3 regions of the Alcanivorax sp. HI0007 genome follow, and region 2 is predicted to be linked to each of the others. Evidence: predicted binding sites of a transcription regulator. Region 2 holds the regulator's gene; each other region holds the start of a gene.
The links. The regulator sigma-54, encoded in region 2, starts transcription at its own class of promoters, with help from an activator protein. The targets are predictions, from matches to a motif close to TGGCACNNNNNTTGCTNT.
Positions count from the first base shown of each region.

Region 1: a site for sigma-54 is predicted at 2,374-2,391, ahead of A3714_RS06505 (NarK family nitrate/nitrite MFS transporter). Genes of this name have one in related genera too.
Region 3: a site for sigma-54 is predicted at 2,337-2,354, ahead of glnK (P-II family nitrogen regulator). Genes of this name have one in related genera too.

Region 1 covers NZ_LWEJ01000114.1:12,517-16,697, reverse strand. Annotated here, with positions in the region: gene nirB (nitrite reductase large subunit NirB) at 1-2,107, opposite strand, end outside; gene A3714_RS06505 (NarK family nitrate/nitrite MFS transporter) at 2,430-3,899, shown strand; gene A3714_RS06500 (bifunctional protein-serine/threonine kinase/phosphatase) at 3,935-4,181, shown strand, end outside.
Region 2 covers NZ_LWEJ01000171.1:52,320-56,500, reverse strand. Annotated here, with positions in the region: gene rapZ (RNase adapter RapZ) at 1-172, opposite strand, end outside; gene ptsN (PTS IIA-like nitrogen regulatory protein PtsN) at 276-749, opposite strand; gene hpf (ribosome hibernation-promoting factor, HPF/YfiA family) at 766-1,065, opposite strand; gene A3714_RS09575 (RNA polymerase factor sigma-54) at 1,104-2,570, opposite strand; gene lptB (LPS export ABC transporter ATP-binding protein) at 2,834-3,559, opposite strand; gene lptA (lipopolysaccharide transport periplasmic protein LptA) at 3,556-4,122, opposite strand; gene lptC (LPS export ABC transporter periplasmic protein LptC) at 4,097-4,181, opposite strand, start outside.
Region 3 covers NZ_LWEJ01000035.1:33,097-37,277, reverse strand. Annotated here, with positions in the region: gene A3714_RS02285 (class I SAM-dependent rRNA methyltransferase) at 1-289, opposite strand, end outside; gene A3714_RS02280 (ammonium transporter) at 565-1,824, opposite strand; gene glnK (P-II family nitrogen regulator) at 1,897-2,235, opposite strand; gene A3714_RS02270 (accessory factor UbiK family protein) at 2,606-2,854, shown strand; gene A3714_RS02265 (YifB family Mg chelatase-like AAA ATPase) at 3,070-4,181, shown strand, end outside.

The sequences.
Region 1 (4,181 bases), on a different contig from region 2:
ACAGGTTCCAGCCTTTCTCGGTGGCGATCACCCCCACATCCTTGCTTTGCGCTTCGGCACATTCGCGGGTACAGCCACTGACCGCCATCTTGATCTTGTGGGGACTGCGCAGACCTTTGTAACGCTCTTCCACCTGAATAGCGGTACCGACCGAATCCTTCACCCCATAGCGGCACCAGGTGGAGCCGACACAGGATTTCACGGTACGCAGGGACTTGCCGTAGGCGTGGCCGGTTTCAAAGCCGGCATCCACCAGGGTGCGCCAGATATCCGGCAACTGCTCCACGCGGGCACCAAACAGATCCACCCGCTGGCCACCGGTGATCTTGGTGTAGAGGTCGTATTTCTTGGCCACTTCACCGAGCACGATCAGCTTGTCCGGAGTAATTTCGCCGCCGGCCACACGGGGTACCACGGAATAGGTACCGTCGCGCTGCAGGTTGCCCAGGAAGTAGTCGTTGGTGTCCTGCAGGCCCGCGTGGGGCTTCTTCAAGACGTAGTCGTTCCAGCAGGACGCCAACACCGAGGCGACCGTGGGTTTACAGATGTCACAGCCGTCACCGCTACCGTGTTTTTCCAACAGTTCGTCAAAGGTGGTGATCTGACCGACTCGCACCAGGTGATAGATTTCCTGACGGGAATACGGGAAGTGTTCGCACAGGTGGTTGTTCACTTCCACACCGCGTTTTTCCAGTTCGCTGTCCAGTACCTGTTTCACCAGTGCCGAACAACCGCCACAGGTGGCGGAGGCCTTGGTGCAGGATTTCAGGTCACCAACGGTCATGGCACCGCCATCAATGGCCGCGCACAGATCACCTTTGGAGACGTTGTTACAGGAACAGATCTGGGCGCTGTCAGGCAGGGCATCGGCCCCCAGCAACGGCGCACCATCAGAGACCGGCGCCACCAGGGCGGCAGGGTCACCGGGCAGGTCCATCTCATTCAGACAAAGCTGCAACAGGTTACCGTAGTCGTTGGCATCCCCCACCAGTACCGCACCGAGCAGTTTCTTGCCGCACTCACTGATCACCGCCTTCTTGTAGATGCCGGCGGTCTGATCCATGAACACGGTGCTGCGCGAACCGGGGGTATTGCCATGGGCATCACCAATGGACGCCACATCCACGCCCATCAGTTTCAACTTGGTGCTCATGTCCGCACCGAGGAACTGTTTTTCCTGCTTGCCCATCAGATGTTCGGCCGCGATCTCCGCCATCTGGTAACCCGGTGCCACCAGGCCGAAGATGCGCCCTTCCCACAGCGCCACCTCACCGATGGCATAGATGTTGTCATCGGAGGTGACACAGTGGTTGTTCACCACAATCCCGCCTCGCTCGCCGATGTCCAGTTCACAGGCGCGACCCAGTTCGTCATGGGGACGAATCCCGGCAGAGAACACAATCACATCGGTTTCCAGATGTCTGTCTTCACCGAAATTCATTCGATGTTTGCAGCTTTCCCCGTCGACAATATCCCGGGTTCCGGTGTTGGTGTGCACAGTGACACCCAGCTCCTGGATCTTGTCCTTGAGCAGGCCACCCCCAAAGTCGTCCACCTGCACGGCCATCAGGCGCGGCGCGAACTCCACCACATGGGTTTGCAGACCCAGATCATGAAGGGCTTTTGCCGCTTCCAGACCCAACAGGCCACCCCCCACCACCGTGCCGACCTTGCCATCCTTACTGGCGGCGATAATGGCATCCAGATCCTCAATGGTGCGGTAGACGAAACAGTTGTCCCGGTCGTTACCGGGAATCGGCGGCACAAACGGATAGGAACCGGTGGCCAGCACCAACTTGTCGTAACCCAGTGTCTCGCCGGTATGGGTGGTCACCGTACGAGCGACACGATCAATGACGTCCGCCTTGGTATTGAGCTTCAGCGTGATGTTGTGCTGATCAAAGAAACCTTCCGGCACCAGCGACAGGTCATCGGCAGTCTTGCCGGAGAAATAGCCGGTTAGTCCCACGCGGTCATAGGCCGGCAGTGGCTCCGCGCACAATACAGTAATGTCGAAGTGCTCGCGGCCACCCTGGGCTACCAGGGACTCCAGATAACGTTGACCCACCATGCCGTGGCCAATAAGTAGAAGTTGTTGCTTTGCCATAAGGCTCACCCTCGCGGTGCATGACTGACACTCACCACTGAGCAAGCCCTGTGCCAACTTGATAACCCCATGTTTCCAATAGATTTATTGGTTTTTTCTGGCAATAAATCCAAAAAAACTGCTTTCTTTTAATGCGTTCATGCACGAGAAAAATGCATTTTTCCGTGCACCGACATGGCACAAAAACGCTCCGCATTTGCGCACAGGGATTGTCTTATTGCGGCTGCATTTCATTTTATTTTATTGAAAACAGTCACTTACCAAGGTGGCACAGGAGTTGCTCAGATCAGCCCGTCGTTAACCGCCCATGCATGGAGAAGTCATGAGCGATCAAAAGCTGAATCTGTTGAACCTGTCCGCGCCGCGTATCCGCCTGTTGCACCTGAGCTGGCTGGCGTTCTTTATTACCTTTGTTGTCTGGTTTTCCCATGCGCCATTAATGGGGCACCTTCGGGAAGCCTTCGATTTGAGCCCGGACCAGATAAAAGCGTTGCTGATACTTAACGTGGCCCTGACCATTCCTGCACGGGTGATCATCGGCTCACTGGTGGACCGCTTCGGTCCCCGACTGGTGTTTGGCTCACTGTTGATGCTGGCCGCGCTCCCCTGCTGGGCCTTCGCACTTTCCACCAGCTATGAACAGCTGGCAGTCACCCGTCTGCTGATGGGGTTTGTGGGGGCCGGCTTCGTGGTGGGCATCCGCCTGATCAGCGAGTGGTTTCCGGCCCGGGAAGTGGGCCTCGCGGAAGGCGTTTATGGGGGCTGGGGCAACTTCGGCTCCGCTGCCGCGGCGATTACCCTGCCTTCCCTGGCTCTCCTCTATGGCGGCGAAAACGGCTGGCGCTGGGCCATTGCCACCACCGGTGCCGTGGCCTTCCTCTATGGCACCTTTTTCCTGTGGCGGGCACGCAACACGCCCCAGGGGGCGTCCTACTTCAAGCCGAAGAAAGCCAGCGCCCTGGAAGTGAGCAGCAAGAAGGACCTGTTCTTTTATCTGGCCATGAGCCTGCCGCTGTACATTGCCCTGCTCGTCATCGTCTGGCGCCTGGGCCCCACCAACCTGAATCTATTTGGCCAGACCACCCAGTTACTGTTGGCAGCACTGATTATCAGCCTGGCCGTGATACAGCTCGGTCAGGCCTGGCGGGTCAACCGTGATCACCTCAAGGAAGGGGTTCCTGAACACGACCGCTACAGTTTCAAGCAGGTGGCGATTCTGGATCTGGCCTACATGGTGACCTTTGGCTCCGAGTTGGCAGTGGTGTCCATGCTGCCGCTGTTCTTTACCGATACCTTCAGCCTGAGCGCGGTCACCGCCGGTCTGCTGGCCTCCGGCTATGCCTTTATGAACCTGGTCGCTCGTCCCGGTGGCGGCTGGGTCTCCGACAAGTTCGGGCGCAAAAAATCCCTGGCGATCCTGCTCTGCGGGCTGATGGTGGGTTACGGCCTGATGAGCCAGATCGGCAGCAGCTGGCCCATTGCCCTGGCGGTGATTGCGACCATGTGCTGCTCCTTCTTTGTGCAGGCTGGCGAGGGGGCCGTGTTTGCCACCGTGCCGCTGATCAAGCGCCGCCTTACCGGTCAGATCGCCGGTATGGTGGGTGCCTACGGCAATGCCGGCGCCGTGATCTTCCTGACCGTGCTGACCTTTGTGGATCCGTCCACCTTCTTCCTGGTGATTGCCGCCAGCGCAGCCGTGGCCCTGGCCGCCGTGCAGTTTCTGGATGAACCCAAGGGGCATATTGCGGAAATCGACGAAAAAGGCGACGTTCAGCTTATTGAGGTGGGCTGAGTCTCTCCGCCACGTCATACACAGGAGTTTTGATCATGGATGTAGCCAGCGCCACCGCTACCGCTCCGGAAGCCACCGTCGAACCGGACCTGCACCCGCAGGTTCGCATCGGCCAATACAGCGATCCGGGGCCCAAGCTGCATAACCAGGATGCCCTGGCCATGCAGATCCCCGAGGGCCCACTGTTACGTACCAAGGGTATTGTGGCCGCCCTGGCCGATGGCCTGTCCAGTGCCGGTGCCGCCCGGGAGGCCGCGGAGTCCTGCGTACTGGGATTCATCA
Region 2 (4,181 bases):
TGCCTACCGCCGCCCGCTCAATGGGCAGCTCTCCCTGGCTCAGCTGCTCTGCAAGAGTGGGCAACATGCCCACCGGCAGGTTGTCGACGCAATAGTAGTTCTGGTCTTCCATGGCCTGCAGGGCCGTGGTCTTTCCCGAGCCGGAGCGGCCGCTGATGATGGTGAGTTTCATGGCTGCACCGCGCCTCTGCCATACACCACACGCAGGCATCCACGGTCAGCAGAGGAGGGGCGGTGGCTCTGACGCATAATGCCCGAAAGCTTGATGGGTAATGTCATGATGCCAGTCGCAGCTCCGCTTCGGATTCCACGGCAGTGTGATACAGGTGGTGATTGTCCTTGCTGAGTCGCAGCTCGGCACGGTAGTCGTCGTCGTTGAACAGGGAGGCCAGGTGGCTGAGGGTTTTCAGGTGCTGTTCCGGGTTTTCCTGGGGAACAAGCAACACAAACACAAGATCCACGGGGCGACCGTCAACGGCATCAAAATCGATGGGAGTGGACAGTTTCAGCAGCAGCCCGATGGGTTGCTGGCAGTGACCGAGACGACAGTGAGGAATGGCGATGCCTTCGCCGATGCCCGTGGAGCCCAGCTTTTCCCGGGCTACCAGGGCGTCGAAGACCTCCTGTTCGTTGAGGCTGTCGCAGCCGGCCGCAGCCAGCTGCGCAACCTGGTCCAGCAGCTGTTTCTTGCTGCTGGCCTGCACCTGATTATGGGTGCGTGCTTCGGTGAGTAGTTCGCGAACTCGCATAATTGTCGCTTTGGGGTCAGTGGCCGTGCTTGTGGCTGACGGCCTTTTCCTTGTGTTTGAGAATCTGGCGGTCGAGCTTGTCCGTCAGCTTGTCGATGGCAGCGTACATGTCCACTGCCTCAGCGGTGGCGAAGACGTCAGCCCCGGAGATATGGATAGTGGATTCCGCCTTGTGGGTCTTGGGTTCCGGGGAAAGAATCACCTGGACACTGGTAATCTGGTCGAAATGCCGTTCAAGACGGGAAAACTTGTCTCCCACATAGGCTCGCAAAGCGTCGGTAATTTCCAGGTGATGACCGCTGATATTAATTTGCATGTCTGGCTCCTTTACCTGCTCTTGGGCCGTCCCGGCGCCTACACCAAACGCTTGCGGGCGCTGGATGACGGTATTCTCATCGCCTCTCTGTACTTGGCGACTGTCCGGCGCGCCACGTTGATTCCCTGCTCATTCAGCAAGCTTGCCAGCTTGTTGTCGCTGAGCGGCTTGCGGGGATTCTCGGCAGCGACCAGCTTCTTAATAATGGCACGAATAGCGGTGGAGGAACACTCACCGCCGCCGTCTGTTCCCACGTGACTTGAGAAGAAATATTTCAGCTCAAAGACGCCGCGGGGTGTCATCATGTATTTCTGGTTGGTGACCCGACTAATGGTCGATTCGTGCATCTCGACGGCATCGGCAATGTCGGCCAGAACCAGGGGTTTCATGGCCTCCTCCCCATAATCGAAGAAGTCTTGCTGGACTTCAACAATACGGGTGGCCACCTTCAACAGGGTGTCGTGGCGGCTTTGCAGGCTCTTGATGAACCACTTGGCCTCCTGCACGCAGTTGCGCAGGTACTGACCATCCTCTCCCCCGGCTTTGCGGGCCATGGCGGCGTACTGCTGCTGCAGGTTGACCTTGGGCAGCACCTCCTCGTTCAGGCTCACCTGCCAGTGGCCCTGGTGCTGGCGCACGATCACGTCCGGGACCGCGTAATCCACCTGGCTTTCCCCGATCTGCTCACCGGGGGCAGGATCCAGAGTGCGCAGCAGGGAGAGGGCATCAAGCAGATTTTCCTCGCTGATCTGCAGGACCCGCCGCAGGGCGGCATAGTCGTGTTTTTCCAGTAGCTCCAGATGCCCCAGCAGGGCCAGGGCATACTCCAGGAAGGGTGTGTCCGAGGGCAGTTGGCGCAGCTGCACGCGCAGGCAGTCGGCCAGATCGAGACTGGCCACGCCCACCGGATCAAATTGCTGCAGGCGATGCTGCACCGCCAGTACCTCATCGGCTTCCAGTTCATCGCCTTCGGTGAGCAGGTCCTCCTGAGCATTCATCATCGCCACGATGTCGTCCACGGACACGGTCAGGTAGCCGCGATCGTCCAGGGATTCGATGATGGTCATGGCGATAATGCGGTCCACATCGCTCATGGGAGTCAGGTTCAGTTGCCAGAGCAGGTGGTCCTGCAGGTTGCCGGCCACACTATGGCGTTGCTGCCAGTCGTCGGCATCGTCGGGAAGGGCGGTGGAGGCGCTGCTGGTCTGGCCGGAATAGACATCGTCCCATTCCGTTTCAATGCCCGGTTCGTCGTCCACGAACTCTTCCAGGGCATCTTCCCGTTCGGTATCCAGCTCCTGCTCGTCCTGACGCTCTTCGTCAGTGTCAGGCAGGGATTCGTCGCCAAAATCGTCAGCCAGCTCCAGCAACGGATTGCTTTCTACTGCCTGCTGAATTTCTTGGCGCAGGTCCAGCGTGGACAGCTGCAAAAGGCGAATGGCCTGCTGCAGCTGCGGTGTCATGGTCAGCTGCTGGCCGATTTGTAGTTGTAGGCTTGGCTTCATACTGCTCAGGCTGATTGGTCCCCAAAACCCGAGAATAACAGCCTATCTATGAGGCAAGCAATATTTGTGCCAATGGTGGTTCTGTGCTATGGAGCGGAGTTGACAGTTGATAGTGGACAGTTGACAGCTACGCGATAAAGGCTCTTGGTTCAGAAAACCATTTGAGGCCGCGCCCAAGCTTTAAACGCGGCCTCATACATTGCAGATGAAGACAGGATTTCCCGCGACAGCTGTCAACTGTCCTCTATCAACTGTCAATTTGTTTACAGTCTAAAGTCGGCACCCAAGTACACATCCCGCACCTGTTGGTTGCCCAGAATGGTGTCTGCATCGCCGGAGGCGATGATATGGCCGGCGCTGACGATGTAGGCGGTATCGCAGATATCCAGCGTTTCACGCACGTTGTGGTCAGTGATCAGTACACCAATACCGCGCTCTTTCAGGTGGCGAATGATGCCCTTGATGTCGTTCACGGAAATCGGGTCCACGCCGGCGAAAGGCTCATCCAGCAGAATGAAATCCGGGTCCGTGGCCAGGCCGCGGGCAATTTCCGCCCGGCGCCGTTCGCCGCCGGACAGGCTCATGCCCAGGGAATCGCGAATGTGGGTGATATGGAATTCCTTGAGCAGGCTTTCCATGCGCTCGTGACGTTCCGCCTTGCTGAGATCCTTGCGGGTTTCCAGGATCGCCATGATGTTCTCTTCCACGGTCAGGCGGCGGAAGATGCTGGCTTCCTGGGGCAGGTAGCCGATGCCGCGCTGGGCGCGACCATGCATGGGCAGATGGGTGATGTCCGCGTCGTTGATGTCGATGCGCCCGGCATCGGCTTCCACCAGGCCTACGATCATGTAGAAGCAGGTGGTCTTGCCGGCGCCGTTGGGCCCAAGCAGGCCGACGATCTGGCCGGCTTCCACGTCCAGGGACACATCTTCGATGACCCGGCGGCCCTTGTAGCTTTTTGCCAGGTGATGGGCGCGTAAATGGCTCATGGGGTGTTTGGCTCCGCCTCGGGGGAGGGCGCCACAGGCGCCTCGCCGTTTGCATTGTCGTCTGCCGGTGGGGCTTGTTCGGTGCCAGGTGTCTGGTTCTCGGCGGGGATCACCAGTCTCACTCGCTTGTCGCCTTCACTGCTGGCGTCGACTCGCTTGGAGTCCAGGCTGTATTCCACCCGGGCGCCCTCGAAAGTGTTGCCAAGATGTTCAATGTAGGCATCACCGGTGAGCACCAGGGTGCGTTTGCGGATGTCGTAGACCAGGTTGTTGGCGTGGGCCTGCAGGTCCTTGCCTTCTTGCATGCGTACCGGGGTGCCTGAGGCCTCCACGCGAGTCAGTTCGCCATTACGGGTAAACAGGCGCATTTCATCGGCAAACAGTTTGCGCTTGCCCTGTATCAGCTCCACATTGCCGCGATACAGGCCGCTGCCAGCGTCCTGCTCAAAGCGCCCGGAATCAGCGGTGACAGACACGGGCATTTGCCCAGGCGCCGCCAACGCCGTCACCGGCAGGGCAGCGGCAAGGGCGATGGTTCTAAGAAGCCGGTGCGTCAAACTCACTCTTTACTCCTTTTTCAAGGGTCAGGATGCCCTTGTCGAGATCGGCCTCCAGCGCTCCC
Region 3 (4,181 bases), on a different contig from region 2:
TTTCGCGCAGGGCCAGAGCCTGTTCGATGCGCTTCTTGAAGAAGCTGCGCGACAGCTCCTGCTTCACATCCCGACTGTAAAGACGGGCAGCAATCAGTGAATGAGGACTGAGCAGGGCCCGGCCCAGCGGTTTGCCGCGGCTGTCTTCCACCACACAGGCAACGCCGGCGGGCAGATCCCGCAGCGGGGTATGGCGGGTGTCGATCTCGTTGGCATAGACCCACAGATGGCCGGCTTTGAGGCGGCGCTCTTCATTCTTGCGGAGGCGGATAACAGTGGTTTCGGTCATGGTGTCGGCAGGCAGCTGGCGGAAAAGGGGGCATCATAGCACAGGGGACAAACGCCTCTGATACGAGATACGAGTCTCGAGGAGCGAGGAGCGAGGAGCGAGGAGCGAAAACCTGGCTTTCGCGGACGCAGGGCTTTGCTTTCGTGACTCGCTCCTCGTACCTCGAACGCCTAATCCACCTTTCTCGCCCTGCAAAGGCTCCGCGACCCTTTTTTGAAAACAAAAAAAGGGCGCCCGAAGGCGCCCTGTCATTTCAAGGAAGTCGTTGTGAAGGATTAACCTTTCACGAATTCCGGGTAGGCTTCCATGCCGCAGTCGGCGATGTCCATGCCTTCGTACTCGTCTTCCTCGGAAACCCGGATGCCCATGACGGCTTTCAGGATGCCCCAGACGATCAGGCTGGCCACGAATACCCAGATGAAGATGGTAGCGGCACCGATGATCTGGCCGGAGAAGGACACATCAGCGTTGGTAACCGGTACCAGCAGCAGACCCAGCAGACCCACCACACCGTGGACGGAGATGGCACCCACCGGATCATCGATCTTCAGCTTGTCCAGAGTCAGGATGCTGAACACTACCAGCACACCACCAGCGGCACCGAACAGGGTAGCCAGCAGCGGAGTCGGGGTAGACGGCTCGGCAGTGATGGCAACCAGACCGGCAAGCGCACCGTTGAGCAGCATGGTCAGGTCAGCCTTGCCGAACAGGATGCGGCCAACGATCAGGGCAGCAACCGCACCACCAGCAGCAGCGGCATTGGTGTTCAGGAACACCATGGCAACAGAGTGTGCGTTAGCAGCATCACCCAGCTTCAGTACGGAACCGCCGTTGAAACCGAACCAGCCCATCCACAGGATGAAGGTACCCAGGGTCGCCAGCGGCAGGTTGGCACCGGGGATAGCGTGCACTTCACCGTTAGGACCGTACTTGCCTTTACGGGCACCCAGCAGCAGGACACCCGCCAGCGCAGCAGCGGCACCGGCCATGTGAACGATGCCGGAACCGGCGAAGTCAGAGAAGCCCAGGTCGCCCAGGTTGTACATGCCAAACACGTCGGCACCACCCCAGGTCCAGGAACCTTCCAGCGGGTAGATCACACCGGTCATGAATACTGCAAAGACCAGGAAAGCCCACAGCTTCATGCGCTCGGCAACCGCACCGGAGACAATGGACATGGCAGTCGCCACGAACACTACCTGGAAGAAGAAGTCAGAGGCACCGGAGTAGACAGAATCACCGTCGAAACCGTTCTCCGCAGAGGCACTCAGTACACCGGCCAGATCGAAGGCTTCGATACCGTCCAGGAAGATGCCGCCGCCGTACATGATGGCGTAACCGCACACCAGATACATGATGCAGCTAATGGCAAACAGCGCCACGTTTTTGGTGAGAATTTCGGTGGTGTTTTTCGCACGCACCAGACCGGCTTCCAGCATGGCAAAACCGGCAGCCATCCACATTACCAATGCGCCACACACCAGAAAATAAAAGGTGTCCATGGCGTACTGAAGTTCAAAAATTTGATTTTCCACAATGCAACCCTCCGAAAATGGAAGCGTGTTCTCTAAACCCTGGCATGGGTCGATTTACAACACGGTAAAACTTTAAATCGCGTCCTCACCGGTCTCACCGGTACGGATACGAATGGCTTGCTCCAGGGTGGTAACGAAGATCTTGCCGTCACCAATCTTGCCGGTATTGGCAGCTTTCGCGATGGCTTCAATCACCTGATCCAGAGAGGATTCGGCGATGGCCACCTCGATTTTTACCTTGGGCAGAAAATCCACCACATACTCGGCACCCCGGTACAGCTCGGTGTGACCTTTCTGGCGTCCAAAGCCTTTCACCTCGGTAACGGTGATGCCCTGTACGCCGATCTCGGAGAGTGCTTCACGCACGTCATCCAATTTGAACGGCTTAATTACGGCAGTAACCAGTTTCATTTCATTCTCCTCAGCTTTCACCGCGTCCGGTGTCGTCCGTTTCACTTCGAGCCCCGTTATGGTTCCCGATCCACAGTTTGCTCGAACGCTCTGACCCTACAAGTGCACGACCCATGCCAGATTTAGAAAGTCATACATTTTCAGGGAGTTACACACCGATTCCGATTCAAGGAATCGGTTCGGCGCGCCATTATAGCGCACCACCTTGGGGCGAGTTCCAACTTGGTGCATCGCCTCTGCCCTGCACCGCCGGTGCCGCGCCCCCGGACACCGTGCTACCATCCGCCCACCAATACAAGGACCATCGCCACAGACCGCATTGCCAGCGGCCCTGGCCAACCATGGGTCCTGCCCCCGATGGAGATTCGAGATGCGCGACCAACCCTTTATCGACCGCCTGATGGCCGACATCAGCGGGCGCCTGCCCACCGATCTGGGCGGCCTGCGCAGCGAAGTGGAGCGAAATGTGCGCAGCGTACTGGCAGAGGCCGTCAGCCGACTGGACCTGATCACCCGGGAAGAGTTCGATATTCAGCAGCAGGTATTGATGCGCACCCGGGAAAAGCTGGAAGCACTGGAGAAGCAGGTGGCGGAGTTGGAGAAACCGACGGACGCCTGACGCCACCGAAAGCGAGTGACGAGGTACGAGTTTCGAAGAGCCCGACCAGCCCAGCCTTTCGCAACTCGCTCCTCGTCACTCGTATCTCCGGGCAAGTGATTCGCTACGCTCCTACGAAAGTCTGATTTCCTACATCTGCCACCGACAACCTCGCACACGTAGCGCCACCTCCTCCCCGTACACTGCCTCGCAACCCCTGAATTCTGCGAGGAAACGTGACGCACGCATTGCTCTACAGCCGCGCCCCGCTCGGAATCCAGGCCCGGGAAGTGCGGGTGGAGACCCATCTGGCGCCGGGCCTGCCTGCCTTCACCATCGTTGGCATGGGCGACACCGCCGTGCGGGAAAGCCGGGACCGGGTACGCTCGGCGCTGGTCAATAGTGGTTTTGAGTTTCCCCAACGGCGCATTACCGTCAGTCTGGCCCCGGCGGATCTGCCCAAGGACGGTGGCCGTTTTGATCTGCCCATTGCCCTGGGCATCCTGCTCGCCAGCGGTCAGCTCGGAAAGCTGGACGGTAACCAGTACGAATTCATCGGGGAACTGGCGCTGAATGGCGCCCTGAGCCAGGTCCCCGGCATGCTGCCCTGTGCCCTGGCCTGCCAACATACCGGCCGCACCCTGATTGTTCCCCGCGACAATGCCGACGAGGCGGCACTGGCCGGCGCCGTTACCGTCGCCGGTGACCGGTTGGCCCAGGTGGCCGCCCACCTGACCGGCCAGAGCCTGCTGTCACAGCACGCGCATCCCGCACCGCAAGCCAACACGTTCCAGGGCGCCTGCCTGTCGGAAATCCGCGGCCAGGCCGCCGCCAAACGGATACTGGAAATTGCCGCCGCTGGCGGCCATTCCCTTCTGCTCAGCGGGCCTCCGGGGGCCGGCAAGAGCATGCTGGCCTCCCGCCTGCCTGGCCTGGTGCCTCCCTTGCACCCGAAGCAGGCCCTGGAAGTGGCGGCCATCCATTCGCTGAAACAGCCGCGTCCGGCCGACCAGTTTCATCAACGCCCCTACCGGGCCCCTCACCACACCGCATCCGCCACGGCCCTGGTGGGCGGGGGCAGTCATCCGCGGCCCGGGGAGATTTCCCTGGCACACCACGGCATCCTGTTTCTTGATGAATTGCCGGAATTTGATCGGCGGGTGCTGGAGGTATTACGGGAACCGCTGGAAACCGGCGAGGTGAGTATCGCCCGTGCCGCCCAACAACTGACTTTCCCCGCCCGCTTTCAATTGATCGCCGCCATGAACCCCTGCCCCTGCGGGTATCTGGGTGACCCGGAAAAGGGCTGTGGCTATCGGTGCGACAAGGCAAAGCGTTACCAGAACAA